Chelatococcus sp. YT9: one gene and its partner. The protein of the gene in region 1 interacts with the protein of each later gene in a pairwise test. Links are inferred from orthologs where the notes say so. Each region holds a gene or a part of one and is shown in the gene's direction. Other genes may lie near its edges.

Region 1 (14,980 bases):
TTCCAGCTGATGACGATCCTCAATCGCGGCGCGGTGGCTTCACACTACGGCTTCGCCGAAGCCGGCTATTTCTCGCTCGCCGCCGACCTCGGCATCCGCATCTTCGCGGTTGCGGGCTCGGCGGTCGACATCCTTCTGTTCCAGCTCGCCGTCCGCACGGACGAAACGCATGGTCGCGAGGCGGCAAACCAGCAGGTGTCCCGAAATCTCGTCATTATCCTGGCTTTCCTTGCGCCGCTGGCCGCCGGCTATTTCGTGCTCCTACCGCCGTTTCAAAGCCTGTTCATCCCATCCGATTTCCAGGGACCGTTCGCACGCTATTCGCTCGTGCTCATCCCGGCGCTTCTGTCCTTCTCGCTGCTGCAGTTCGCTCTCAACCCTGTCTTCCAGATAGAAAAGCGGACGAGACCCGTCATCGTCGCCGCCGGCTTCGGCCTTGCGGTCAATCTCGCACTGATGGCGGTGCTGCCAGCCCTCTACGGCCCGATCGGCTTCGCCCTGGCGCAGATGGGAGGCATGCTGGCGGCGCTGGGCCTCACCTTCGTGCTCGCCTTGCCGTTGCTGTCGGGTCGCCCACCGGTGAAGGATGTTCTGGTCATCATCGGCGCCACCGCCCTCATGGCCGCTGCAGTTTGGTCGCTGCGCGGCATCGCGAGTGCGCCCGTAGCGCTTGTTGCCGGTCCGCTGATCGGCGGCGCGATCTACGCCGCCCTTATCCTTGGGCTCGACGTGGCAGGCCTTCGTGCCGCTATCCTTCAGCGGCTCAAAGCAAAGTTATCCTGATGGCATTGTTGATTGCGCGCATCAGCGCAAGAATACTCTAACCTTGTTGCCGATTTCTCGCCCGTGTGGCGATGAGAGAAGGTAAATCAGTAAGGGCGGATTCACCACTCGGCCCGCTATCCTTGTCCAAGCGGACATCCGAAACGAGGACAGCCGATGCGCCATCGCCAACTTCTGCCAGCCGTCGCGCTGACATTGAGCCTCATTGTGCCGTCACTCGCCCTCGCCCAGCAGGGAGGCTATTCCGGGTCGAACGGCAATCTTGGCGGTGGTTTCCTGGAATTCCTGGCGACCGGCGGCCGACAAAGCGGCACCCAGGCGCCAGAGTACTTCTATCAGCCTGCCCCGCCGGCCGGCCGCGGCGCGCGAGCCGGTCGTGCGGATTATGGCGACGAATACCTGCCCATTCAGCGCGATCCCCTGGCCGATGCGCTGAATGGTCCGGCGCGCGATGACTACTACGGCTCTCGCCAGGGCAGACGCTACGATGGCCGCCGCATGCGAACGGCGAATGTGCCGCCGGACGGCATCGACGCCCGCCGCAGCTATGCGCCGCAGGCGGAGATTGCAGGCCGCCTTCAGCGCCAGGAAGTCGCCTATGACGGCAAAGAGCGGGCCGGCACGATCATTGTCGACACCCGCACACGCTATCTCTATCTCGTCCAGCCCGGTGGCCGGGCGATACGCTATGGGATCGGCGTCGGCCGGCAAGGCTTCACATGGAAGGGACGCGAGACGGTGAGCATGATGCGCGAATGGCCCTCATGGCGGCCACCGGCGGAGATGCGCAAACGCCGGCCCGACCTGCCGCGCTACATGGACGGCGGCCCGAACAACCCACTCGGCGCACGTGCGCTTTATCTCGGGAACACCTTATTCCGCATCCACGGCACGAATGAGCCGCATACGATCGGCCGGGCTGTCTCGTCCGGCTGCATCCGGATGATGAACGATGACGTCATCGATCTCTACAACCGGGTGGGTATCGGCACGCGGGTTGTGGTGAGCTAGGGCGGATCGACAATCAACGAGGTTGTGTGGACGGTTGCCACGGTAAACCTCCGCCGTCATTGCGGGGCGGGCCGCAAGGCCCGAGCCCGGAACCCATGAACACGACGGGGAACGAATAAGGTGCCCGGCCCGACCCGTCTTCCTGTCCAACGCCGTGTTCATGGATTCCGGGCTCTTCGCTGATGCGAAGCCCCGGAATGACCGCGACACTGTGACAAGGCTGACGTGACCAACTGTCCACACGGCCTGGGAGGGTCCGTTCTCGGCCCGTGTCATCCCCGGCGGGCTGCCGAAAGCCCCTTCGGCAGCCCGCTGCGCCCCTGGCCGAGCCTACAGCCAGTCTGAGGTGTCGCCGCCGTTGTCGTACCCAGCGTCGTAATCATCCTCAGCGGAATCAGACTCGTCGTAGTTCGCCTCTTGCACCTGAGGGCTGTCATCCCTCGTATCCGCCCCCGAGGCCGGATCGGCCTGCGGCGTCGAGGCAGCCGAGGCGGTATCTGCCGAAGTGCTCGCCTGGCCGTGCGAACCAAGGCCGAAGGCATCGGCGAGGAGATTTCCGGCAACGAGGCCGCCCGCGACGCCAGCAGCTGTGGTCAGCGCCGAGGACAGGAATCCGCCCCCACCCATGCGTTGCCCCCAGGGACCATTCGCGCCCGCACCGAAGCCCGGCGCGTTCGCGCCACCCCAGGGGCCGGCTGGGGGTTGGGCGCCCTGGAAATCCGTCTCCGTCTGGCGCGCGCCGGGCCGCGGGAAAGTCTCAGGCGCCGCGGGCGCCGCGCTGGCGCGTGCCGGCGCGCCTGGCGCACCGCCGCCGAACAGTCCGGAGAGAAACCCGCCTGCCTGCTGAGCCTGCGGCGCATTGCGCGCTTCCGCGAGCTCGGCCTCAAGCGTGGCGACACGCTCGCTCAGGTTGGCGAGCGCCTGCTCCTGCACATGCACGACCTGGGCCATGATATAAGGAGCGCTGGGCTGGGCGGCGATACGCTCGCGAATGAAGGCTTCCGCCTCGGGATCGCGCGGCTGGTTCTCGGCCTGCCGCAGGCGGTCGAATATCCCGCCGATAACGTCCTTCTCCTGCTCATTCATCGCGCTCGTTCCTCACATGTTATGCGCGGTACATCCCCACCGACGCATAGAGCTTTCTAAAGGAAAGACGTGACGAAATTCGGACCGAGCGGAGAGAACGGAACGGGGACGCGCTGGACACCCCCGTCCCTTATTCAGCTTACGCGACCGCGCGGATGACGGCCTTTAGCTTGTCGGCGATCTCGCCGATCTGGCTCTCGGTGATAATCAGCGGCGGGGACAGGGCGATTGTATCGCCGGCGGTGCGGAACATCAGGCCATGCTCGTGGAACGCGCGGTCCAGCGCCTCATAGCCTCGCGTGCCCGGCGCGCCATCGCGCGGCTTGAGATCGATCGCGCCGACTAGGCCGATCGACCGGATGTCCTCAACGTTGGGCTCACCCTTCAGCCCGTGGATGGCGTCGGCCCAGACGGGTTCGAGCTCGCGGGCCCTTTCGAACAGCCCTTCATCGCGATAGATGTCGAGCGTGGCGAGGCTCGCGGCGCAGGCCAAGGGATGAGCCGAATAGGTGTAACCGTGCGTCAGCTCGATCGCATGCATCGGCCCGCCCTGCATGAATGCCTCATAGATGCCCTTGCGAACGAAGCAGCCGCCCATCGGAACAGTGCCGGAGGTAACACCCTTCGCAAAGGTCATGATGTCCGGCACAACGCCGAAACGCTCGGCCGCGAAGCTTGCGCCCAGGCGACCGAACCCGGTGATGACCTCGTCGAAGATCAGCAGGATGCCGTGCTTGTCGCAAATCTCGCGCAAGCGCTTCAGGTAACCCTTCGGCGGCGGCAGCGCGCCCGTCGATCCCGCCATCGGTTCGACGATGACGGCCGCAATGGTCGAGGCATCGTGAAGCGCGACCAGACGCTCGAGGTCATCGGCGAGATGAGCGCCCCACTCCGGCTCGCCGCGGGAGAACGCCTGCTTTTCGCGGTTGTAGGTGTGGCTGATGTGATCAACACCCGCGAGCAGATTGCCATAAAGCTTGCGGTTAGCGACGATGCCCCCAACAGCTGTGCCGCCGAAGCCGACGCCGTGATAACCGCGCTCTCGGCCGATGAGGCGCGATTTCGCACCCTTGCCTTGCACGTTCCAATAAGCCAAAGCGATCTTCAGCGCAGTGTCGACGGCTTCCGAGCCAGAGTTGGCGAAGAACACATGGTCGAGATCGCCCGGCGCGAGCGCCGCGAGACGGGCAGCCAGGGTGAAGGCCTTTGGATGACCGAATTGGAAGCTTGGCGCGTAGTCGAGCTCGGCCGCCTGCTTCTGGATGGCATCGATGATCGCATCGCGATTATGGCCGGCGTTGCAGCACCATAGGCCCGACGACCCGTCAATGATCCTGCTGCCGTCATTGGCGATGTAATGGATGTCCTTCGAACTCACGACCAGGCGCGGCTTGGCCTTGAACGACCGGTTCGCCGTAAAGGGCATCCAGAAGGCTTCAAGGTCGTTCGGGGTGGAAGACGCCGATCGACCGGCGTGATCGTAGGCAGAGGACATGAAAAGGCTCCGTGGGTGACGTAACCACCGCTAAACACCCGCAATCTGCGTTCGCAAGGCCAGTCGGCAGCCAGGAGAAGCGGGGCTGAACTCCCTTCATGACACCGGCATCAAGGAACTTCAAACGCGATTTTGCTCAAGCCGGTTCGACCTTGCCTATGGCACCGGCAGCCGAGATGTATTAGGCGTGACAAATTCCAACACTACGCTGCTGCGACGAGAGCCACACCGGCTTCCTGTTGCTCGATCATGGAATTTTATACTGAAGCGCCGATGCAGAAGGGGATATTATGTCAGACGCGGTGGGGCCCATTCCAGTGATCGAGGGCCTGTCTTCGGTCGCGGATCGCTATGACGTCATTCTATGCGATATCTGGGGGGTCCTCCACGACGGCGTGCGCGCTTTCGCCGCAACCGGCGACGCGTTGAACCGATTCCGCGGCAAAGGCGGCACCGTCATCCTCATCTCCAACGCGCCGCGTCCAGGCCAGGAAGTATTGCCGCTCCTGGATAGCCTCGGGGTCCGGCGAGACGCCTATGACGACATCATCACTTCGGGTGATGTTGCGCGGCGCAGCATTGCCCAGCATGGCAATGATCCGCTCTTTCACTTGGGGCCTGAACGCGACCTGCCGCTTTTCCAGGGCCTGCACGCGCGCCTCGTGCCGGTCGAGGAGGCACGCTACGTCGTATGCACCGGTCTGTTCGACGACAACCACGAGACGCCCGAGCACTACCGCGAGCAGTTCGAGGCCATGCAGGCCCGTGATCTGGCGATGATATGCGCCAATCCGGATCTCGTCGTCGAGCGCGGCCATCATCTCATTTACTGCGCCGGCGCGCTGGCGGCACTTTACGAAGCACTTGGCGGCACGGTTACCTACGCGGGCAAGCCGCATCGCCCGATCTATGATGCAGCCTTCGAGCTCGCATCAACGGCCCGCGGAGCGCCGATCGACGCTCGTCGCGTGCTCGCCGTCGGCGACGCCATCCGCACTGATGTCGCGGGCGCCGCTGCGATCGGCATTGATGCGCTTTTCGTCAGCCGCGGCATCCATGCACGTGAGTTTGCGGACCCGGCTGGAGCCCTCGATACGGCCGCGCTCGGTCGCTGGATCATGGAACAAAGCCATCATCCCGCGATGATGATCGATATGGTGCGCTGGTGAGGCGAATGGCGGCTCGGGCCCTGGGGCGCCGTTTAAAGAAACCTGGCTCGGCTGGCCATAAGCCAGTCGGCCTCTCCCGCCGGCGCTTGTCGTCGAGATCTGTCCGCGACAAGGTTCTCTGACCGGCCGAATCGCCGGGAAGCCAATACGCAGACACATTTAGTTATTTAGCCGCAGAAAATCGCCAGCGGATTGCAGCTAAAACACAATCAAGGCACGTCAAATTACACGAGGGACTTCGACAACTTTCGCGGCCGAGAACTGCTCAACCTATGCCGCAGGTCGCTTCGATCTTTGCTTTCAAGATCTGGGCATTGAAGGGTTTGACAATATAGTTGTCGACGCCGGCGCGCTTGGCCGCGATGACGCTCTCCGTCTTGGATTCAGCCGTCACCATGATGAAACGCATGCTGTCGAATGCGGGATTGGCCCGAACAAGCTGGACGAGTTCGAAGCCACTCATCGGCTCCATGTTCCAATCGGAAATAACCAGTCCATATTGCTTGAGTTTAAGCTTGGCCAAAGCGCTTTCCCCGTTCGGCGCTTCGTCAATGTCATGAAAGCCAATCTGCTCGAGGAGATTTCGAACAATGCGGACCATCGTCTGGAAATCATCGACGATGAGAATCGGCATTGCAAAGTCAAGCATCACAGCCAGCTCCAAATGGATTCGTCATGCGGTCTGGAACAATCCAAACCAAACCGGGGACCGAGCAAGAAGCGCAATTCTTCTTGCCCGTGCCAGCGCATTGAACGGATCACAGCCCCCAGCGCGGTTAATAGAGAAATGGTGGTAGGACGCAACCAAATCTTTACTCTGCGCACAAACATCAAACGGCTCGCTCCCAAAGCTGCGCCAGCGCATGGCGCCGAAATGAGCGGGCGTGCGGCTTGAACCCGGACGTTTTACGACGACCTGCCGCTTGACCATGATACGGGCATGGGGGCAGGGTTCGACGCCGGCCGGCATTCGTTGTCCAAGATTGATCGCGACTGAACCATGACCCAAGATACACCATTTCTCGTAACGCGATCGAGCACCCTGCCGGCAGGTCTCGCGAGCCCAATTCTCGCCATCGGCAACTTTGACGGAATTCATAGGGGCCATCAGGCGGTCATCCGCACAGCGGTTGAATTGGCGCAGGACCGAGGCCGCCCGGCCAGCGCCCTCACCTTTGACCCGCATCCCAGCCTGTTCTTCGCGCCGCAGCGGGCGGCGTTCGCGCTCACCCCGCTGCCGCTCAAGAAACGCCTGATGGCCCATTTCGGTCTCTCCGGCGCCATCGTCCTTCCCTTCGATCACAAGCTTGCGGCCACGACTGCCGAGGAGTTCGTCGACCGATTGCTAATCAGCGAAATCGGCGCTGCCGGCATCGTTATCGGCGGGGACTTTCATTTCGGACGCGGCCGCGAGGGCTCCCCGGACTTTCTCAGCAAGCGCGCTGCACACCATGGTATTCCGGTCATCATGGTGACAGCGGTCGGTGATGGGGAGGATCAGAACGTCAGGGTATCCTCCACCGCGATCCGTGAGGCGCTGGCGCGCGGCGACATAAATTCGGCCAACAAGATGCTCGGCTACCGCTGGCTCGTGAGCGGCACAGTCGTGCACGGCGACAAGCGAGGTCGGCTTCTCGGCTTCCCCACCGCAAACGTGCATCTTTGGAAAGACTTCGGCCTTCGCTATGGCATTTATGCCGTTCGTGTGCGCCATGGCGAAGAAGTATTTGACGGCGTCGCCAGCTTCGGACGCCGCCCCACCTTTGACAACGGGCCTGCGTTGCTCGAAGTTCATCTCTTCGCTTTTTCCGGCAATCTTTATGATGCGCTGATCGACGTCGAGTTCGTGGCGTGGCTGCGGGGCGAGGAGCGCTTCGATGATGTCAATGCGCTGATCGCCCAGATGAACCGCGATTCAGAGGACGCTCGCGGTCACATCGCCCATCCGGACGGAGCAATTCCGTCGCTGATCGCTTCACTGATGCCACCCGATCTGACAGACCGCTCCGCCTGCCATTCTCCCTATTCCGCCTGATACGAATCCGCCTAAGAGGCGCGACGGCCTTTCTGTCTCGTTCCCGGGACGAACGCGGCTGCTTTCATAAGCTCCACAGTGTCCTACAGTGGTATTTCTCCACATTTTTTTAATCATGTTCGGTAAGATGGACCATCCTTGTAACGGACGGTCGCTTTGCCAATGCCCCTGACCCGAATTGTAAAGGCCACGCCCGGCGAGCTCGTTGTCCGTTTTGGCATTCTTTTCGTTGCGTTCGCGGCTGTGATGGCGATTGCGCGTCGTCTGGAGGGCGCTCTATCGGTCGATTCGATGATCGTGATGCTCCCAATCGCAGCCATTCTCGCCCTGATCTCCCTGTTTCTGCCTCTTCCCGCGTCTCCTGGCCTCAGTACCCTCGGGGCCAGGCTCGTCGCACTCGGCGAGGGCGACCTGACGAGCCCTGTGCCGGACAGCGCAAGATCCGGTGAGGAAATGCGGCTGTCGCAGGCGTTGGAGCGCGTGCGTCAGGAATTGCTCTCCACCAAGGCTGCCGTCGCGAAGCTCACCGAAGCGCAGGCAGCGGCAACGCGTGAGCAGCGCATCAGCCTTGATCCGCGCGGCGTCGAGCGCCTGACGCGTTTGGCGAATGCCGTCGCAGAAGCAGCCCGCTCCATCGATGCATCCTCCAAGGAAACGAGCGACATTTGCGAAACGACGATTGCGCGCATCCGCGAAAGCGTGCGCTCCGCGCACCTGTCCACGCATGGGGTTCAGACAGCGGCCGCGGCCGCCGTGGAACTCACGAGCTCGATCAATGAAATCGGCCGGCAGCTTTCACAAGGCTCCGACATCGCCGCCCGCGCCGTACGCGAGGCCGAAGGAACGAGCGCGCTTGTCGGGGCGCTTGACCGTTCCAGCGCCAAGATCGGTGAGGTGGTCACGCTGATCACAGCCATCGCCGAGCAGACCAACCTGCTGGCGCTCAACGCCACGATCGAGGCCGCGCGTGCCGGTGAGGCTGGCCGCGGCTTCGCAATCGTGGCGCAGGAAGTGAAGGCGCTCGCCAGCCAGACCGCGCGAGCCACCGAGGACATCCGCGGGCAGATCAATTCGATGCAGTCTGCGACGTCGCAGGCGGTCGCTGCGATCGGCTCGATCACCGGCACCATCGCGTCCATCGACAGGATGACCATGATCATCGCCGATGCGGTCGGACAACAGAGCGCCGCGACGCAGGAAATTGCCCGTTCCATCGAAACGGCCGCTGCTGGCGCCGGTGAGCGCAGCGATACGCTCGCCCTGGTCGAGCGCACAGCCGAGGACACGACACGTACCCGCGAGAGCCTGGCGCGCGGGGTCACGAAGCTTCGCACGGATCTCGAGAATTTCAGGTCGCATTGTGAACGGTTGCTTACGCCTTCACAGGGCGCCTGAGGCCAAGCGTGGCCAGACCGCCGCCCAAAGACTGCGCGCCCCATCGGGTGCCACGGGCCGGGGCTGCGGCGCCCCCGGGATAAGCTTCCGCACGGTCTTTATTCTGGCGGAGGCTGCTGCTAGAAGACCTTGCATGGACAGGTTTCTTGCTACGCGGCGAATTAAAAGCCCGGCTTTCGCCTGAGCGCACGGCTTCTGGAGCATCCGCCTCCCGGGCCGCACCTCGCGAAGGTCCGGGTTATCATGGGCTGGGACAGCCCATCCGCTATGATTTCATGCTCAGCGCCTCTGCGGTAATGCAACGGGCGCATTCTTCAACCGGCCAGGCTCATGACCGATTCACCTGTTTCACCCGCTGACCCGTCCCCCTCTTCCGCGCAGCGGGACTATTCCGAGACGCTTTTTCTGCCGCAGACGGATTTCCCGATGCGCGCAGGGTTGCCCCAGCGGGAGCCCGAATTTCTGGAGCGCTGGGCGCGCATCGGCCTCTTCAAGAAGCTGCGTGCCGCTGGAAAGAACCGTAAGCGCTTCGTCCTGCATGACGGCCCCCCCTATGCGAACGGCAACATCCACATCGGCCACGCGCTGAACAAGATCCTGAAGGATCTCGTCACGCGTTCGCAGCAGATGCTCGACCACGACGCCAATTACGTCCCCGGATGGGACTGCCACGGTCTGCCTATCGAGTGGAAGGTCGAGGAGCAGTACCGCGCCAAGGGCCGCGACAAGGACGACGTGCCTATCATCGAATTCCGTCGCGAATGCCGCGCCTTCGCCCAGCATTGGCTCGATGTCCAGCGCGAGGAGTTCAAACGGCTCGGCGTCGAAGGAGACTGGGACCACCCTTACGCAACCATGACCTTCGACGCAGAGGCTCAGATCGCCTGCGAAGTCATGAAATTCGCGGCGAGCGGCCAGCTCTATCGCGGCTCCAAGCCCGTCATGTGGTCCATCGTCGAGCGCACGGCCCTCGCGGAGGCCGAGGTCGAGTATCAGGAACACACGTCTCCGACGATCTTTGCGAAGTTTCCAATCGTCACGAGCGCTGACCCCGCGCTTGTCGGCACCTCGGTGGTCATCTGGACGACCACGCCCTGGACGATCCCCGCCAACCGCGCCATCGCATTTTCGAAAAACATCGCCTATGGCCTCTACCAGGTCACGACCGCCCCGGAAGGCAACTGGGCCAAGCCTGGAGACCGCTACATCCTGGCCGACAAGCTCGCGGCCGAGGTGCTGAATGCAGCGAAGGTCGAGTCCTATGAGCGCCGCGGCGCCATCAGCGCTGAAACGCTCGCCGGCATCCATGCCGCGCATCCTCTGCGCGGGCAAGGCTATGACTTCGACGTGCCGCTCATTGCCGCCGACTACGTCACAGACGACGCCGGTACGGGCTTCGTGCACACCGCGCCGGGGCATGGCGCCGACGACTACATCACCTTCATCAACAACCGCGCGACATTCGAGCGTGCCGGCACGTCGGTCGTGCCGCATACGGTCGGGCCGGACGGCGCGTATTATGCCCATGTGCCGCTGTTCGCCGGCGCGCGGGTGCTCGACGACAAGGGTAAGGAAGGTGACGCCAACAAGCGGGTCATCGAGGCGCTGGTCGCCGCCAACGCCCTGATCGCACGCGGCCGCCTGAAGCACCAGTATCCGCATTCCTGGCGCTCCAAGGCCCCGCTCATCTTCCGCAATACGCCGCAATGGTTCATCGCCATGGACAAGGACATCGCCGGCCCCGGCGACACCTTGCGGCAGCGCGCCTTGACCGCGATCGCCGCGACCGAATGGGTGCCGGAGACGGGCGAGAACCGCATCAATGGCATGATCCAGAACAGGCCCGACTGGGTGATCTCGCGCCAGCGCGCCTGGGGCGTGCCGATCGCCATCTTCATGCGTGAGGATGCCGCGGGCAATGTCATCGACCTCGCGCCGGGACCAGACTTCAAATTCAACAAGGAGCTGTCGGACCGCGTCGCGGCGGCCTTCGTCGCGGAAGGCGCCGATGCCTGGTTCGCGGCCGATCCGCGCCGGTTCCTCGACGGTTTCGTCGACAATATCGAGGACTGGACGCCGGTGAACGACATCCTCGACGTCTGGTTTGAATCAGGCTCGACCCATGCCTTCACGCTTGAGGTACGGCCGGAATTGAAGGCACGCCGCGCCGTCGACGGTGGACATGACAAGGTCATGTATCTTGAGGGCTCCGACCAGCACCGGGGCTGGTTCCACTCCTCACTGCTGGAGAGTTGCGGCACGCGTGGTCGGGCGCCGTTCGACATCGTGCTGACGCACGGTTTCACGCTCGACGAGCAGGGCCGGAAGATGTCCAAATCGCTCGGCAACACCGTTGCGCCGCAGGATGTCATCCGCACCGCCGGCGCCGATATCCTGCGCCTGTGGACGGCCTCGGTCGACTATTCAGACGACCAGCGCATCGGTCCCGAAATCATCAAGAGCGTTGTCGACCACTACCGCAAGCTCCGCAATACCATCCGCTGGATGCTCGGCACGCTCCATCACTTCAAGGGGCATGACCTCGTTCAGGTCAGCCAGATGCCCGAACTGGAGCGGCTGATCCTGCACCGCCTCGCCGAGCTCGACGAGGAGGTCCGCAAAGCCTATGCGGCCTTCGACTACAAACGCGTCGTCGCGGCGCTTTCGGTCTTCATGACCTCGGACCTGTCGGCCTTCTACTTCGACGTGCGCAAGGATGCGCTCTATTGCGATCCGGCCAACAGCGTGACGCGGCGGAGCGCGCTCACCGTTATCGATCAGGTGTTTCGCTGCGTGACGACCTGGCTCGCACCGATTCTCGTGTTCACAGCCGAGGAGGCGTGGCAGGCTCGCTTCCCCTCAGAGGAAGGCTCGGTGCACCTCGAGCTCTTCCCCCAGATCCCGCCGGACTGGCGCCACGACAGCCTCAAGGCGAAGTGGGATAAAATTCGCCGTGTCCGCCGCGTGATCACCGGGGCCCTCGAGATCGAGCGCGCCCAGAAGCGCATCGGCTCCAGCCTCGATGCCGCGCCCATCGTCTTCATCGAGGATGCGGAGCTGATGGCCGCTCTCAAGGGCATCGACCTCGCGGAGGTCGCGATCACCTCCGCGATTCAGGTCATTTCCGGCGTTGGTCCCGCGGACGGCTTTCGCCTTGATGATGTGGCGGGTGTCGTCGTCGTTCCCGGGCTTGCGCCGGGGCGCAAATGCGCCCGCTCGTGGAAGATCTCGCCTGACGTCGGCAGCGATCCGGACTATCCGGACGTGACGCCGCGCGACGCCGAGGCGCTGCGAGCTTGGGATGCGGCCCATAGGGGCGCATGAGCGTGCGCGCATGAACATGTCGCCCGCCCGCCTGGGGACCCTCCTGGCCGGCCTGACCTTCGTAGCCGACCAGGCATCGAAGCTCTGGCTCTACCATGTGGTCGATATCGGCGCCCGACCACCTATCGCGGTCACGCCGTTCTTCGACCTCATGCTGGTCTGGAACAGGGGTGTCTCCTACGGGCTCTTCCAGCAGGAGGGGCCTATCGGCCCATGGGTGCTCGTGATCCTGTCGCTGGCAGCAGCCATCGGGTTGAGCATTTGGCTTAGGCGTATCAAGACGGGGCTTATGGCTGTCGCCATCGGTCTCATCATCGGCGGGGCGCTTGGCAATGCCGTTGATCGGGCCGCTTACGGCGCGGTGCTCGATTTTGCCCATCTTCACGCCTTTGGGTATAGCTGGTATGTCTTCAACATCGCCGACGCGGCGATTGTCGCGGGCGTCATAGGCATCCTTTATGATGCCTTGTTCCTGGAGCATCGACGGGCGAATGCCCCGGGTTCCCATGCGTCCGGTCCAGACACGACCTCGTGACGGGAGCTTCCTCGCATGGGCTTCTCGCTGAGCGGTTCGGCTGGTATGAAGAGGGCATCGAGCTGCCCGTCACACCACGGATGGGTTATTTTTGGGGGAGATGTAGCCCGATCACAGTGTTTGTTATGATTTCGTTGGGCGGCGCCTCACTGTTGCCGCATCATGTCAACAACACTGATCAAGCGCTGCCGACATGAGAGTAGGACTGACATCATGACGCGTCTCGACGTAAGGACATGGGGACTGCCGGTCGCCGCCTTGATGCTTGGGCTTATGGCCGGCGCGACCCCTGCCTCGGCGCAGGACACATCTGGCGTCTTCATGAAGGACGTCCTGGGTAAACTCGGCATCATCGATGAGGAGCGCCCGCCGATTGAATACCGCGAGCGCGCACCCCTCGTGATCCCTCCGGGTGCCGGCAATCTGCCACCGCCCCGCGCTGCAGCCAATGCCCGCGACGGTAATTGGCCGAATGATCCGGACGTCGCAGCAGCCCGCCGCGCGCAGCGAGAGGCGCGCCAACCGGTTCCTGTTCGTAATGACAGCTACGACGGCCGCGCGCTGAGCGTGGATCAGATCCGTGCTGGCCGTCGCGCCGGCTCGGGAGCATACGCGCCTGGAGAGCGCGCCAGAAGCTGCATGGGCGACAACTGCCGCGACGAGCTGCTCGTCAATCCTGACGTGCTTCGCAACAACGGGCACCCGATGGAGCAGAAATCCAACCTCGCCTATGGACAGGAACCAGGCCGCGGCTCCCTCGCCGAGCCCCCGAAGGGCTATCGCATCCCGTCGGCGAATGCGCCGCTCGGTGACGGCAAGGCCTCGCCGATCGTCCGCGAATCACCAGGCGATGTCGAGCGGGAATTCATTCGGCAGCAGGCGGGCAGCCGCTAACCGTACCGCTCGATAAAACGCGACGTCGCAATCGCGCTTCATTGAAATTGACATCAACGAAGCTTAGCTTTTGGCAACGCTCCCCTTTGCAGGGAGGGCGTTGTCTGGCGTTGGATCGTGGCTTCTACCGCCCGCACGATCCTGTGTTGTACCCCAAAGCGCGATCGCGTTACGGTAGCGCGGTTCACGTCCTGATCCTGAAGAGCTGCTGATGCCCTCAACACCGCTCGCCGGCCTCAATCCCGCTGTTTCCCCTTCGGCCACGGGTGGCGGCCCGCAGGTGTCCTCCTTCACTCTTGCCAATGGGCTTGAAGTGGTCGTCATCCCGGACCGGCGCGTCCCCGTGGTGACGCACATGGTTTGGTATCGGAACGGCTCAGCGGATGATCCGCCGCTCAAGTCCGGCATCGCCCATTTTCTTGAGCACCTGATGTTCAAGGGTACGGCCACCCATCCTGCCGGCGAATTCTCACAGGTGGTGGCGAGCCTCGGCGGACAGGAGAACGCGTTCACCTCCTACGACTACACCGCCTATTTCCAGCGCGTCGCAAAGGAACACCTCGGCACGATGATGCGCTTCGAGGCGGACCGCATGAACGGCCTTGCTTTTGACGAGGACGTCGTCGGCCCCGAGCGCGACGTGGTGCTGGAAGAACGGCGCATGCGGGTGGAGACGGATCCCGGCGCCCAACTCGCCGAGGCGCTCTCCGCCTCGCTGTTCGTGCATCATCCCTATGGCACGCCCATCATCGGCTGGATGCACGAGATCGAGGGCCTGACCCGCGACGACGCGCTCGCCTATTACAAGCGGTTCTACACCCCCGAAAATGCGATCCTCGTCGTTGCCGGGGATGTCGAGGCGGAGACCGTACGCGCGCTGGCAGAGGAAACCTACGGCAAGGTGCCGGCTCGCGGCGCGCCTCCAGAACGACGCCGCCCGCGCGAGCCTGTTCTCAATGCCTCGCGGCGCGTGACCGTGACGGACGAGAAGGTCGAGCAGCCGTACTTGCAGCTGAGCTATCTGGTGCCCTCATCCCGCACGCAGGAAGGGCGGGAGAGCTACGCGCTCGAGCTTCTGGCCGAGATCCTCGGCGGAGGCCAGACCTCGACCCTCTATCGCAGCCTTGTTCTGGAACAGGAACTCGCCGTTTCCGCAGGCGCTTATTACTACGGCTCGCTGCTCGACGCCGGCCAGTTCATCATCCATGCGGCCCCCCGGCCGGGCGTGACGCTCGAGGCGCTTGAAGCCGCCA
Region 2 (14,308 bases), 660 kb from region 1 along the record:
TCGGGCCTTGCCGGTCTCGCCGGGGCCTTCTACGCCCATTACATCACCTATATCGTGCCGGACCAGTTCATTCCCCTCGTCACCTTCTACGTGTGGATGGCGATCATCATCGGGGGGATCGGGCGTGTTTCTGGAGCGGTTGTCGGCACTGTGCTGCTGATGGTCCTGCTCGAGGGATCGCGCTTCATCCGCGATGTCATGCCCTTCATCTCGGACGTGGAGATGGCCTCGGTGCGCCTTGGTGTCATCGGCCTCCTGCTGATCCTCTTCACCATCTACCGCCCGCAAGGTCTCATGGGAGATTTTACCCGGCGATGAGCTTGCAAATCACGGATATCCGCAAGGCGTTCGGCGGCTTCCAGGCCCTCGATGGCGTCACTCTCTCGGTGGGCGAGGGGCAACTGGTCGGGCTCATTGGCCCGAACGGAGCCGGCAAATCCACCCTCTTTTCGGTCGTGTCCGGCTTTATCGAGGCCGATGGCGGCGAGGTTCGTTTCAAGGGGGCCGACCTCGGGCGGCAATCGCCGGCCGCCCGCGCCCGCAAAGGCCTCCTGCGCACCTTCCAGGTGCCGCGCGAGTTCAGCCACCTGACCGTCCGCGACAATCTCAAGGCGGCCGCGCCCGGGCAGACCGGGGAGGGGCTGATCGGCCTGTTTCTGCGGCCGGGCGAGGTGGCCCGCGAGGAGGCCGCCATCGCGGCGAAGGTCGATGAGGTCATCGCCTTCCTGCGGCTCGGCCATGTCGCTGATCTCCCGTCAGGGCGGCTGTCCGGCGGACAGAAGAAATTGCTCGAGCTTGGACGTGTGCTGATGGTGGAACCATCGCTGATCCTGCTCGACGAGCCGTTTGCCGGTGTCAACCCGGTGTTGATCGAGGAATTGGTGGAGCGTATCCGCGAACTCAACGCCAGGGGCATCGGCTTCCTCATTATCGAACATGACCTGCAGGCCCTCACGCGGCTCGTGCCGACTCTCCACGTCATGGATCGCGGCCGGATCCTCGCCTCCGGCACGCCGGGAGAGGTGCTCGAGGATGGCAAGGTCCGTGAAGCCTATCTCGGAGGCGCGGCGTGACCGACGCAAAGGCAGTTCTCGAAATCCGCAACCTGCGTGGCGGCTACGGCGAGGTTGATATCCTCAACGGCATCGATCTCGTGCTGCGCGAGAAGGAAATCCTCACCGTCGCCGGCACGAATGGTGCCGGCAAGTCCACCCTCGCCAAGGCCGTCGTCGGACTTCTGCCTAGGGTCAACGGCGAGATCAGCGTCGACGGGCAGGACATCCTCGCCGTTCCCGCCTATCGGCGCATGGCCCATGGCATCGGCTACGTGCCTCAGGTTTCCAACGTGTTCGCGGCCTTGTCGATCACCGAGAACCTGCAGGTTGTCGCCGGCGTGGCGGATCGCAAGCAGCGCATCGAGGAGATGTTCACGCTGTTCCCGTTGCTCGGCGAGCGCAGGCGGGCCCGCGCGGGAAGCCTCTCCGGCGGCGAGCGTCAGCAGCTTGCCTTCGCCCGCGCCCTGATGTCCCGACCCTCCCTCATGGTTCTGGACGAGCCGACGGCGGCGCTCGCCCCTGCCAAGGTCGCCGAGGCCTTCGCCCTGATTGCCCGCTTGCCCTCGCTCGGCGTGTCCACGCTGATTGTCGAGCAGCGCGCGCGCCAGTCGCTCGCCATCTCCGACCGGGGCTGCATCCTCGATGGCGGCAAGGTGGCGCTGGAGGGGGCGGCCGACGCGCTTCTGGCGGATCCGCGCGCGGCGGAGCTCTATCTCGGCCAGGGATAAACGGCGCAGCATTCTGCTGTCCGCGGCCGGCTGCAAGGCATCCGCTTCGGCCCGGGCAGGTTGAAACAGCAGACGATGGCGCCGGCTTGGTTTAGACAAAAACGATCCTGCGACGACTGCCTCGCGCCGTCTTTTGCGCTCAATCAACGACGTTCAAGGAGTTCACGATGCGCCTGACCGACTTCAAGGTTCTGACCTTCGACTGCTACGGCACGCTGATCGACTGGGAAAGCGGCATGGTCGAGGGGTTGAAGCCTCTGACGAGCAAGGTTCAGCGCCCGCTGACGCGCAACGAGATCCTGCAAGCTCACGCCCGACATGAATCGACGCAGCAGCGTCACACCCCTGCCATGCGCTACCGTGATCTGCTCGCCATCGTCTACAAGCGCTTGGCCGAGGAGTGGGGCGTGACCGTGAGCCACGAGGACTGCGTGACCTATGGCCTGTCCGTCCGCAACTGGCCGGCTTTCCAGGATTCGCCCGGCGCGCTCCAGTATCTCAAGAAGTTCTACAAGCTCGTCATCCTGTCGAACGTGGACAACGAGACCTTCACCTACAGCAACAAGAAGCTGCAGGTGGATTTCGACGCCATCATCACGGCGGAAGATATTGGATCCTACAAGCCCGATCTCAAGAACTTCGAGTATATGATCGAGACGCTCGGCAATATGGGCCTTGGCAAGGGCGACATCCTGCATACAGCCGAGAGCCTGTTCCATGATCACAAGCCGGCAAATGCCATTGGGCTTGCCTCATGCTGGATTCATCGCCGCCACCAGGACGAAGGCTTCGGCGCAACTATGAACCCCGGCGATTTGCCCAAATACGATTTCCGCTTTACGAGCATGGGTGAATTGGCAGCCGCGCATCAGGATCAACTGCGCGCCTGACCGCGGGGCGGAATAACAGGGTGGTGCGATGGCGGGGTTGCCCAAGCTGGATCGGATCGACATCAAGATCCTGACTCACCTGCAAAGGGATGGGCAACTCACCAACGTCAGCCTCTCGGAACTCGTCGGCTTGTCGCCATCGCCCTGCCTCCAGCGCGTCAAGCGGCTGGAGGCCGCCGGCTACATCACGGGCTACAGCGCGCATATCAACATGCGCAAGCTCGCCGAATGCGTGACCGTCTTCACGGAAGTGACGCTCGCTGACCATCGCCGCGAGGATTTCGTGAAGTTCGAGGCGAGCATCCGCAGTGTTGAAGAGCTGCTGGAATGCCATCTGCTCAGCGGCGGCTACGATTATCTCCTGCGCTTCATGGTGCGCAGCATCGCGCATTACCAGGAAGTCATCGAAGCGCTTGTCGACCGCAACATCGGGATCGAGAAATACTTTAGTTACATCGTTCTCAAGACGCCGCTGGTGAAGACCGAGTTGCCTATACAGGCGCTGCTCAGCGAAACGAAGTAAAAGGCCGAACATTGTCCGGCCTTTCCAGGGCATTTTCGCGCGAAGTGGCCGCCGGATTCGCGTGAAGAAAATGCGTCGCTCCGTGATGGGCTCAAGCCGCCGGATCGAGGCCGCCGACATGCAGCGTCTTGGTTTCGAGATATTCGTCGAGGCCATATTTCGAGCCCTCGCGGCCAAGGCCTGACTGCTTGATGCCGCCGAAGGGCGCGACTTCCAGCGAGACCGAGCCCGTGTTGAGGCCGACCATGCCGAATTCCAGCCGCTCGGTCACGCGCCACGAACGGCGGATGTCCTGAGTGAAGAAGTAGGACGCGAGGCCGAAGGGCGTCGCATTGGCGATGGTGATGGCCTCGCTCTCTTCCCGGAAGCGGAAGAGCGGCGCGAGCGGCCCGAAGGTCTCCTCGCTGGCGAGCACCATCTCGGTAGTCGCGCCGGTGAGCACGGTGGGTGTTGAAAACAGCGTGCCGGGCCGTGCCTCGCCGCCGATGAGAATGCTGGCCCCTTTGGCGCGGGCGTCGTCGACATGATGCGCCACTTTTTCGACCGCCGCCTGGTTGATCAGCGGCCCGATGGTGACGCCCTCATCGAAGCCATTGCCCACCTTGAGCTTCGCCACTTCCCCTGCCAGACGTTCCGCGAAGCGATCATAGATGCCGTCCTGCACGAGGATGCGGTTCGCGCAGACGCAGGTCTGGCCGGCATTGCGGAATTTGCTCGCCATGACTCCCGCAATGGCGAGATCGAGATCGGCATCATCGAACACGATGAAAGGCGCGTTGCCGCCGAGTTCGAAACTCAGGCGCTTCACGCTGTCGGCGCTCTGGCGCATGAGAAGGCGCCCGACGCGAGTGGAGCCGGTAAAGGAGAGCTTCCGCACGGTCTCGTTGCTTGTGAGTTCTCCGCCGATGCCGTCCGGCATGCCGGTGAGCACGCTGAAGATGCCCTTCGGGAAACCCGCCCGCTCTGCCAGAACGGCGAGAGCGAGCGCCGAAAGGGGGGTTAGATCGGATGGTTTCACGATTACCGGGCACCCCGCCGCAAGGGCGGGAGCGCATTTGCGGGTGATCATGGCATTGGGGAAGTTCCACGGTGTGATTGCGGCGGAAACGCCGACAGGCTCGCGCAGCGTGATGATGCGCCGGTCCGTGGAGGGCGCCGGGATGGTGTCGCCATAGATGCGGCGCGCTTCCTCGGCGAACCATTTCACGAAGCCGGCACCGTAGGTCACCTCGCCGCGAGCTTCCGCGAGCGGCTTGCCCTGTTCGGCGGTCATGATGGCCGCGAGATCTTCGGCATTCTCCAGCATGAGGCGATGCCAGACTTCCAGGAGCCGGCCCCGCTCGGCGGAGGGAAGCGCCCGCCAGCGCGGCCAAGCCTCGTTGGCGGCTGCGATGGCGGCGCGTGTTTCATCGGCCCCGAGCGCGGGCACCGTGGTGATGATCTCGCCGGTGGCGGGGTTGCGGACGGGGAGTGTTTCGCCATTGCGCGCGCCCGCCCAGTTACCGCCGATGAAGGCCTTGTCGGCGAGGAGGGAAGGGTCGCGAAGACGCTGCTTGAGAGACATGGAATGCCTTTGCGAAAGGTGCGGAGTTGCGTTTCCGCAGCGTGCCCTCCGGCTCAAGGATTTGCTGCCGTAAATCGCGCCAGAACAGATCAGCCTGCCGTCCCTGGCGCGCGGAACAGCATCGCTTGTTGTCCCTGAAGGGCTTGAATACGGGCCTAGCCAGACGGAGAGAAGCGTGTCCACCCCCGTAAAGCCTGAAGCCGCCTACGATGATTTCGCGAAACTTGATATTCGCATCGGCCGCATCGTGCATGTCGAGCCGTTCCCGCGCGCCAGAAACCCCTCCTACAAGGTCGCGGTTGATCTCGGCGAGCTCGGCATCCGCTGGTCCAGCGCGCAGATCACGAGCTACACGCCCGACCAACTGACGGGGACGGATGTCGCCTGCGTCGTCAATTTCGCACCACGTAACATAGCCGGCTTTCAATCTGAAATCCTGATCCTCGGCGCGCGCAACGCCCTCGGCCACGTCATCCTGCTGACGCCGCGCTCCGAGGTGGCACGTGGCGAGACCGTGTTCTAATCCCCTTCTTTCTGGAGACTGCCATGAACGCCTCTGCGCGTAAGACCGAGCTTTTGCTGGCGGAGCGGGCGCGGCACGTGCCACGCGGCGTCGCCACCGCCCATCCTGTCGTCATTGAACGTGCGCTCGGCGCCGAGATCTGGGATGTGGAAGGCCGACGCTACCTCGATTTCGTGGGCGGCATCGGCGTGCTCAATGTTGGCCACAACCATCCGCGCGTCGTCGAGGCCGTTTCGCGGCAATTGCAGAACATCTCGCATGCCGCCTTCCAGGTCGCGGCCTACGAGCCCTATATCGATCTGGCCGCGCGCCTGAACACGCTGATCGGCACGGACGAGGCCTACAAGAGCATCTTCCTGACCACCGGAGCGGAAGCGGTCGAGAATGCCATCAAGATCGCGCGCGGCTACACCAACCGCCCCGGCGTCATCGCCTTCCGCGGCGCTTTCCACGGCCGCACCTTGCTGGGCGTGACGCTGACCGGCTTCAGCCAGCCCTACAAGCAGAATTTCGGTCCCTTCCCGACCGACATCTACCACGCCGCCTATCCGGATCTCTATCGCGGCATCACCACGGACAAGGCGCTTCATTCCCTGGAAGAGGTGTTCGCGACAGAGATCGCACCGGACCGCGTGGCCGCCATCATCATCGAGCCGGTGCAGGGCGACGGCGGCTTCCTGCCGGCCCCGGACGATTTCCTCGTCGCGCTGCGCGAGATCACCAAGCGCCATGGCATCGTGCTCATCTGCGATGAGATCCAGACCGGCTTTGGCCGCACGGGTGACCTGTTCGGCTTCCAGCGTTCGGGCATCAAGCCCGATCTCGTGACCGTGGCGAAAAGCCTCGCGGGCGGCCTGCCGCTTTCCGGCGTCGTCGGCCGCGCCGAGATCATGGATGCACCGACGCCCGGCGGCCTTGGCGGCACCTATGGCGGCAACGCGCTGGCCTGTGCGGCGGCGCTCGGCGTGCTCGATGCCTTCGACCGGGAAGACCTTCTGGAACGCGGCGCGGCAGGCGGCGCCCGCCTCCGGGCGGGGCTGGAGGCCTTGCAGCGGCAGCACAGCGACCGCATCGGCGAAGTGCGCGGGCGGGGCAGCATGCTGGCCGTCGAGATCGTCGCCGATGCCGCGAGCAAGCGCCACGACGCGGACTTCGCGCAGGTCGTCATCGACAAGGCGCGCGAGGAAGGGCTGCTGGTCATCAAATGCGGCGTCCACCGCAACGTCATCCGCTTCCTCGCCCCGCTCGTCACCACGGACGCGCAGATCGATGAAGCGGTGGCGGCTTTCGGGAAGGCTTTCGCGTCGGCAGCCGGCTAAACGTCGCAATCGTACGTTACTGACGAAGGAAAGGCGGAGCGCCAAGCGCTCCGCCTTTTTTGTCGCGCTTGACAGCGACGCGAAAAGGCGGCTTTCTCATCTGGTCTTCTGGTTGGACCAGTAGATCAGAAAGAAGGCCACAGAGAAAAATCACGCGGGAGGAGGCTCACGGGGAGGCCATGGCGGTTTCAGCGAAGAGTTCGGAGGCCATTGTCCTGGCTGAGGTGCCGTCGTTCCGTGACGCGATCGTGAAACGCTCGCTGAAGGACGTGATCGCCGACAAGATCGCCGGGCTGATCGCGTCCGGCATCGTCCAGGTGGGAGACGCGCTGCCGAGCGAGCGGGAGCTTGCATCGTCCCTCAATGTCAGCCGCGAGACGACGCGCGGTGCCATCCAGATCCTGGCGGCCCGCGGCATCCTCGAGATTTCGCACGGCGCCCGCACGCGGGTCGTGCGCGTCGACGTGGGGCCCGTGACCATCGGTGTGGGTCCGGCGCGAGCCATCAATGCCTATGACATCGATTCCGTCCATGCCGCCCGCCTTCTTGTTGAGCGCGAGGTGGTGGCGGACGCCGCGCGGCGCATCGACGATGCGACGCTGGCGACGCTGGACGGGCTGCTCGCGGTGCAGAAGGAGGCCTTTGACGATCCTGTCGGCTTCCTGATCTGCGACAGGGAATTCCACGTCACGATCTACCGGGCGTCGGGCAATGCCCTGCTCGCGGATTTCGCGGCGGATCTCTACAGCTACATGATGGAATATCGTCGCATCGCGGTGGCGCGCCCGGAGGCCATTGCGACGAGCTATGCGGACCATGCCGCGGTTGTCGCGGCGTTGCGCGCCCATGATCCCGATGCCGCGGTCGCGGCTTTTGCCGTCCATACGGACCGCATCTATCAGACAACGCAAACAGTGATGGGTATGGAAAATAAACAGAAATAGATAAATAGTTCTCGTTGTTATAAATAAACAAACAGAACCAACATAATATTCGGAGGACAATGCTATGGAACGCAGGACAGTGTTGAAGCTCGCTCTTGGTGGCACCCTTGCGGCGAGCACCGGCCTGGGCGGATTGCGCGCCGCGATGGCTGCCGGCAAGGACATCGCATATCTTACGCCGGGCCTTGATCTGCCTTTCTGGCGCTATCTGTCGAAAGGCGTCGAGGCGACGGTGAAGCAGAAGGGCTTCGGCTACCAGGCGCTCGACTCGCGAAACAGCGCGCAGACCCAGCTGCAAAACGCGCAGGATGTCATCGCGCGCGGCGTCGCTGGCATCGTGATCTCGCCGACGGATTCATCCACAGCGCCAAGCGTGCTTGATCTCGCCAAGCGCGCCAATATTCCCGTCGTAATCGGGGATATCGGGACGAACAGCGGCGACTATTCTTCCTTCATCATCTCCGACAACTACAAGGGCGCGCATGGCGTCGGCATGGCGCTGGCGGCGGCGTTGAAGAAGAAGGGCTGGCAGGACGGGTCTGTCGGCATCATCGCCATTTCCCAGGCGCGCAAGAACGGCCAGGCGCGCACCAAGGGCTTCCTGGACGGTCTCAAGGAAGGCGGTTTCACCGGGAAGGAGGCTGGTCTCCAGCAGATGCAGTCCTATACGGCCGATGAAACCTTCAAGTTCACGCAGGACATGCTTACCGCCAATCCGGGCATGCGTGGGTTGTTCATCCAAACGGACCAGCCCGCGCTCGGTGCGCTCCGGGCCATCAAGGCTGCCCGCCGGGATGGCCAGGTCCTGGTGGCGGCCTTCGATGGCATTCCGGAATTCGTCGACCTCCTGAAATCCGGCCAAATCGTCGTGTCCGGCATGCAGCAGCCTTACCTGATGGGCGTCCGCTCCGGCGAGGCCCTGCTCGCGACCCTCGATGGCAAGACGCCCGAGAAGGAAATCACCGTGCCGATCCTGGTTATCACCAGTGAAAACATCGAGAAGGAACTGCCCACGGTGCGCAAGACGGTCTTCGCCGACGAAGTCTGATGTCTCCGTTGTGAGGTGTCCTGTCGTCTAGGACTTTATAGCTGAACGCGTGGCGCGGCATTATTCAATGTTCGCGCCGTGCGAAAACGTTCCGCAGTCAAACGGGGAAGTTTTCAGGCGTGGCGCGTCTATCGCGGCTGAAAACCATGAGAATACAGGATGAAACCAGGGCCATCCGCTGATCCGCTGCCGGTTTTGCTGGCGGCCAGCAAGATCACGAAGACCTTCGACAAGACACGGGCCCTCGCCGGCGCGGATTTCGAGCTGCGCGAGGGCGAGATCCACGGGCTCTTGGGTGCGAACGGCGCGGGAAAGTCGACACTGTCCAAAGTCATCTCCGGCCACTACATCGCGGACTCCGGTTCCATCCGATATCGCGGGCACGACATTCAGCTTCGCAACACCCGTGACGCCCTGCGTGTCGGCATCGCCATCGTGATGCAGGAGACCAGCCTCGTTCCCGATCTCACCGTGCTCGAGAACATCTTCCTGCCGGAGCTCGGGCGCCCCGGATGGCTTGACTATGGTGCCCTGAAGGAGCGGGGGAGGGCCATTCTCGAAAGTCTTGGCCAGGCTGACGGCCTGCCCTTCGATTGGGAAGTCAGGCGGCTCTCGTCGGCGCAGAAGCAACTCGTCGAGATCGCCAAAGCGCTCGGCGTCGGTGCCAAGCTCATCATTTTCGACGAACCGACGGCATCGCTCAGCCCGGGCGAGGTGGACAGGCTGTTCGATGTCATGTCCCGCCTGCGCGATACCCGCCATGGCCTCGTGTTCGTCTCGCATCGGCTCGAGGAGGTGTTTTCCATCACCGACCGCGTCTCCGTGATGCGCGAAGGCCGGACAGTCATGAATGCCCGTCCGACCGCCGACCTGACCCAGGCGGAACTCATCCGCGCCATGGTCGGGGCCGAACTCGGCGCCATTTACACCGAGCCGCATGCCTTGGGCGAGGGGCAGGGCGGGCCGGTTCTGCTCGAGGTCAGCCATCTCGCGGCCGCGCCCGTCGTGAAGGACGTGTCCTTCTCGGTGCGGGCGGGGGAGATCCTCGGCCTCGGCGGGCTCGTCGGCGCCGGCCGCTCGGAGGCGGTCGAGGCGATCTTCGGCCTGCGGCCCCGCACCGGCGGTGACGTGCGGCTCGCGGGCAAGCCGCTCAAGGGCGACGATCCGCAAGGGGCCATCCGCGCGGGGCTCGGCTTCGTCGCCGAAGACAGGCGGACGCAGAACATCGTGCCCGATCTCAGCGTGAAGGAGAACCTCCTGCTCGCCCATCTCGGCGCGCACCGCGGTTTTCTCTGCGGCTACCAGGGGCGTGAGCGCAAGGTCAAGGAGCTGCTGCAGCGCCTCGGCCTGCCGGAAGACCGGCTGATGGACGCCTCCATGCTGAATTTCTCCGGCGGCATGCAGCAAAAGATCATCATGGCGCGTTGGCTCCTGCTGGAACCGAAGGTGCTGATTCTCGACGAGCCAACCAAGGGCGTCGACATCGGCACGCGCGCCAACATCTACGCGATGCTGCGCGACATCGTCACCGAGGGCGTCGCGGTGGTCGTGGTCTCGTCGGACTTCGAGGAACTGCTTGGCATCAGCGACCGCATCGTCGTGATGAGCGACGGCCGCAGCATCGCGGATCTGCCGAGCGCGATGCTCGACGAGGAGAAGCTGACGCTGCTCGCCGCGCCGCGCACCTCGATGGCGCGCAACACGGCCCTTCTCAACCAGCTCGCCCAAGAGCACGGCGGGGCTGGCTTCTGGGCGCTTATCGAGAAAGACAACCTTATCTGCCTGAATATGGTCGTCACCGATGCCGCGCTCGACCCCGGCTTCAGGGCGGGCGAAGCCCGCGGCCTCGCCGATACGCTGATCCCCCGGGCATTGAGCCAGCGCGAACCCATCTTCGTGGCCGAGGCTGACAAGAGCCGCACTACTCTGCTCGTTCCCATGCAAAGTTCCCGTGGCCATGATCTCGGCTGGGTCGGTCTCTCGCTGTCGCCCCGCATAGCGCTGCCGTCGCCCGAGGCGATCAAGGCCCGCATCGACACGATGGCGGCCACACTGTGACCAGCAAGGAGCCCTCTTCCATGGCATCGATCACCGCTTCGGGGCCGGCGCGCGGTTTCCGCCTCAAAAGCCTGGCGCAGCGGCTTGAAGTGCGCATGCTGGGGCTGGCGCTCGTCATCGGCCTCTGCCTGTCGCTGCTGTCGCCTTACTTCCTTACACAATCGAACATCTTCAACATGCTCGACCAGTCGGTGGTGATCGGCATCGTCGCGGTCGGCATGACCTTCGTGATCCTGACCGGCGGCATCGATCTCTCGGTCGGGTCGGTCGCGGGACTTACGGGCATCATCCTGGGGCTGTCGCTCCAGCAGATGCCGATCGTGCCGGCGATCGCGGTGGCCGTTCTCGCCGGGGGCGGCATTGGGCTCGTCTCCGGGCTGCTCATCAACGTCTTCGGCCTCGCGGCCTTCGTAGTAACGCTCGGCGTCATGGCGATCGGCCGAAGTCTTGCCTATATCCTCTCGGGCCAGACGGCGATCTCCAATATTCCCGATGCAATGCAGAATATCGTTTACACGAATATTCTCGGAATTCCCTCGAACGTCCTTTTTCTGATCGTTCTTTATCTCGTCGCCTGGGCCTATCTCACCTATACCAAGGGTGGCCGTACGATCTATGCGGTGGGGTCGAACAAGGAGGCGGCGCGGGCGGCGGGCCTCAACACGCTGTTCTATTCCGTGCTGCCCTACGTGCTGTCGGGCGCGCTCTCGGCGGTAGCGGTGACATTCTCCATCAGCCAACTCCTGTCCGCCGACCCGCTGATGGGCAATTCCATGGAGCTCGATGCCATCGCCGCCGTCGTCATCGGCGGCGCCAGCCTCTACGGCGGACGCGGCTCGATGATCGGCACGCTCATCGGCGTGTTCATCATGGTGATGATCCGCAACGGCCTCAACCTCATGGGCGTATCGCCCTTCTGGCAGGGCTCGGCCATCGGCACCATCATCATCGTGGCGCTCCTCGTGGAGCGCCTCGTCAGCAGCCGCGCCAGCCGGTAAGAGGGCAAGCCATGACATCCGAGGTGACATCCGCACCTTCGTCTGCCGTCATTCTCTTCGGAACCGAGGAGCCGGTGCCTCCGAAGCGCATCCTCAGGGCAGGCAAGCTCACAGCGGAACTCGACGCCGGCAATCTCCGCCACATCCGTTTCGGCGATGTCGAGATCGTCCGCGCCATCTCTTTCATCGTGCGGGATCACAACTGGGGCACCTACAACCCGGTCATCACCGATCTCGCCATAAACGGCACCGACGCGGGCCTCACGGTCACCTACAAGGCCGTGACCCGGGATGAACGCCAGAGCTTCAGCTATGCCGCCAAGATAACGCTCGATGAGGACGGCACGCTTGCCTTTGCGGCGAGGGGGGAGGCCGATACTGCCTTCCTCACCAATCGTACGGGCTTCGTGGTGCTGCATCCGAGCGCGGCTTCCGGCCTGCCCGTCACCATCGAGCATGCCGATGGTGTCGTCGAGGAAGGGCGCTTTCCCGAGATCATCGACCCCGTCCAGCCGATGATGAACCTGCGTGCGCTGACCCACGAGGCCGTGCCGGGCCTCCGCGTCAGCTGCCGCATGGAGGGCGACGTCTATGAAATGGAGGACCAACGCAACTGGACGGATGCCTCCTACAAGACCTATGTGCGTCCATTGGCCTTGCCATGGCCCTATACGCTCGCGGCAGGCGAGGTGCTGGAACAGGCGGTCCGGCTGAAGGTCTCCGGACAGCCGGCGCAGGCTGCGCCGGCCGATACTGGCATCACCATTGCTATCGGCGAGGCTGCAGGCGTCGTTCCGCCGCTCGGGCTGGGGCTTGATCCCGACGAGCTCGAGGCGACACGGGAAGAGGCAGAAACCCTGGGGCGGATCGGCGTCCGGCATCTCGTCGGCTTCCACGATTCCCGGCGGGGCCATGATCGCGAGACATTGCAGGGTCTGGCGGCAGCGGCCAAGGCGATTGGCGCCGAGCCCTGGCTTGAGGCGGTCATCGCCAGCGTTGACGACTATGAAGAAGAGATCGCCGTGCTGGGCCGCGAGGTGGCGGCGCTCGGCTCGCCTTTCCCCGTGGTGCTCGTTTCGCCCGCGCCGGATCTCAAATGCACCTTGCCCGGCAGCCCCTGGCCGCCAGCGCCGCCGCCGCGAGATTTCTTCGCCGCGGCCCGCAAGGCCTTTCCCGGCGTCAGGCTCGGCGGTGGCATGTTCAGTTATTTCACCGAGTTGAACCGCAAGCGCCCGCCGAGCGACCTGTTGGATCTCGTGAGCTTCACGACGACGGCGATGCTTCATGCCGGCGATGATCACTCCATCACCGAAGGGCTGGAATCCCTGCCTGCCATGGCGCTGTCGGCTGAAGCCATCGCCGCAGGCAAACCCTGGGCCGTGGGGCCGAGCGCCATCGGCATGCGCATGAACCCCTATGGCGAGGCGCCGATGGTCAATCCCGGCAATATCCGGCAGGCCATGAATTTCAACGATCCCCGCCAGCGCGGCCTTCTCGGCGCCGCCTGGACGCTCGGCTTCTTCGCCCGCTTCGCGGCCGGCGGAGCCTCCGCGATCACGTTGGGTGACACCACGGGAGCCTTCGGTGTGCTCCACCGGCGTCATCCCTGGCCGCAGCCGTGGTTCGACGAGCATGGCGGGCTTTTTCCCGTCTTCCACGTTCTCAAGGGGCTCGCCGGCCTTGGCGGTGCCGCGATGCGCCGCGTTGTCCTGTCCGATCCCTCGGCCGTGCAGGGAATCGCGGTGGAGCGTCAAGGCGGCATTGAGCTGTGGCTCGCCAATCTCACCGGTGCCGATCAGGCCGTGCAACTGGCGGGAACCATCGCTGAGAAGGCGGTGCTCGACGCCGGGTCTTTCGTCGCGGCAGCGCGGAATCCCGACGCCCTCGTCATGATGGCGGCCGACGGCGGTTCCACCTGTACGCTTGCCCCCTATGCGGTCGCACGCTTGCGATTGAACTGATCCGCCCTTCCACGTCAAATCTCAGGCGTATTCGCAAGGATTGTCTCATGCATATTCTGATTATCGGTGCCGCCGGCATGGTTGGCCGCAAGCTCACGGACAAGCTCGTCGCCGAGGGGCAGTTGGGTGGGAAAGCAGTTACACAGCTTACGCTGGCCGATGTCGTCGCGCCTGCCGCCCCGGAAGGCTTTCAGGGTAAGGCCGAGACGCTGACGGTCGACCTCTCCGCGCCGGAAACGGCCGTCCGGCTTGCCGCAGCCCGCCCCGACGTGATCTACCATCTCGCGGCGATCGTCTCCGGCGAGGCCGAGGCGGATTTCGACAAGGGCTACCGCATCAATCTCGACGGCACACGCCACTTGTTCGAGGCGATCCGCCAGGAAGGCCTGCGCAAGGAAGGCCTAAGCCAGCCCTACAAGCCGCGTGTCGTCTTCACCTCCTCGATCGCCGTCTTCGGCGCGCCCTTCCCGGACAAGATCGGCGACGAGTTCTTCACGGCGCCGCTGACGAGCTACGGCACGCAGAAAGCCATCGGCGAACTGCTGCTGTCGGATTATTCGCGGCGTGGGTTCTTCGACGGCATCGGCATCCGGCTGCCGACCATCTGCATCCGCCCCGGCAAGCCGAACAAGGCGGCCTCCGGCTTCTTCTCCAACATCCTGCGCGAGCCCCTGGTGGGGCAGGATGCCGTGCTGCC

The links.
Region 2: the proteins of ileS (region 1) and KIO76_RS04050 interact in binary tests that used the Escherichia coli proteins (3 or more experiments, as listed by UniProt). The link is inferred for Chelatococcus sp. YT9 from one-to-one orthologs.

Annotation. Positions count from the first base shown.
Region 1 is NZ_JAHBRW010000001.1:207,568-222,547, forward strand. The notes cover bases 8,921-12,498. They hold ileS (isoleucine--tRNA ligase), read left to right. Parts: upstream 8,921-9,304; coding sequence 9,305-12,298; downstream 12,299-12,498. Other genes in these bases: KIO76_RS00985 (methyl-accepting chemotaxis protein), read left to right, coding at 8,921-8,974; lspA (signal peptidase II), read left to right, coding at 12,315-12,498. Outside these bases: KIO76_RS00950 (lipopolysaccharide biosynthesis protein), read left to right, coding at 1-783; KIO76_RS00955 (L,D-transpeptidase), read left to right, coding at 940-1,794; KIO76_RS00960 (DUF2076 domain-containing protein), read right to left, coding at 2,125-2,880; omega-aminotransferase AptA, read right to left, coding at 3,020-4,375; KIO76_RS00970 (TIGR01459 family HAD-type hydrolase), read left to right, coding at 4,666-5,544; KIO76_RS00975 (response regulator), read right to left, coding at 5,810-6,196; KIO76_RS00980 (bifunctional riboflavin kinase/FAD synthetase), read left to right, coding at 6,545-7,579; more of KIO76_RS00985, read left to right, coding at 7,742-8,920; more of lspA, read left to right, coding at 12,499-12,833; KIO76_RS01000 (hypothetical protein), read left to right, coding at 13,047-13,727; KIO76_RS01005 (M16 family metallopeptidase), read left to right, coding at 13,939-14,980. UniProt on the Escherichia coli protein: Catalyzes the attachment of isoleucine to tRNA(Ile). As IleRS can inadvertently accommodate and process structurally similar amino acids such as valine, to avoid such errors it has two additional distinct tRNA(Ile)-dependent editing activities.
Region 2 is NZ_JAHBRW010000001.1:874,269-888,576, reverse strand. Bases 6,697-9,602 are described here. They hold KIO76_RS04050 (substrate-binding domain-containing protein), read left to right. Parts: upstream 6,697-7,610; coding sequence 7,611-8,594; downstream 8,595-9,602. Other genes in these bases: KIO76_RS04045 (sugar ABC transporter ATP-binding protein), read left to right, coding at 8,754-9,602; KIO76_RS04055 (FadR/GntR family transcriptional regulator), read left to right, coding at 6,782-7,546. Outside these bases: KIO76_RS04095 (branched-chain amino acid ABC transporter permease), read left to right, coding at 1-318; KIO76_RS04090 (ABC transporter ATP-binding protein), read left to right, coding at 315-1,073; KIO76_RS04085 (ABC transporter ATP-binding protein), read left to right, coding at 1,070-1,783; KIO76_RS04080 (haloacid dehalogenase type II), read left to right, coding at 1,951-2,673; KIO76_RS04075 (Lrp/AsnC family transcriptional regulator), read left to right, coding at 2,702-3,196; KIO76_RS04070 (NAD-dependent succinate-semialdehyde dehydrogenase), read right to left, coding at 3,288-4,760; KIO76_RS04065 (tRNA-binding protein), read left to right, coding at 4,936-5,283; gabT (4-aminobutyrate--2-oxoglutarate transaminase), read left to right, coding at 5,307-6,602; more of KIO76_RS04045, read left to right, coding at 9,603-10,652; KIO76_RS04040 (ABC transporter permease), read left to right, coding at 10,673-11,650; KIO76_RS04035 (D-apionate lactonase family protein), read left to right, coding at 11,662-13,611; denD (D-erythronate dehydrogenase), read left to right, coding at 13,659-14,308. UniProt on the Escherichia coli protein: Part of the ABC transporter complex RbsABC involved in ribose import. Binds ribose. Also serves as the primary chemoreceptor for chemotaxis.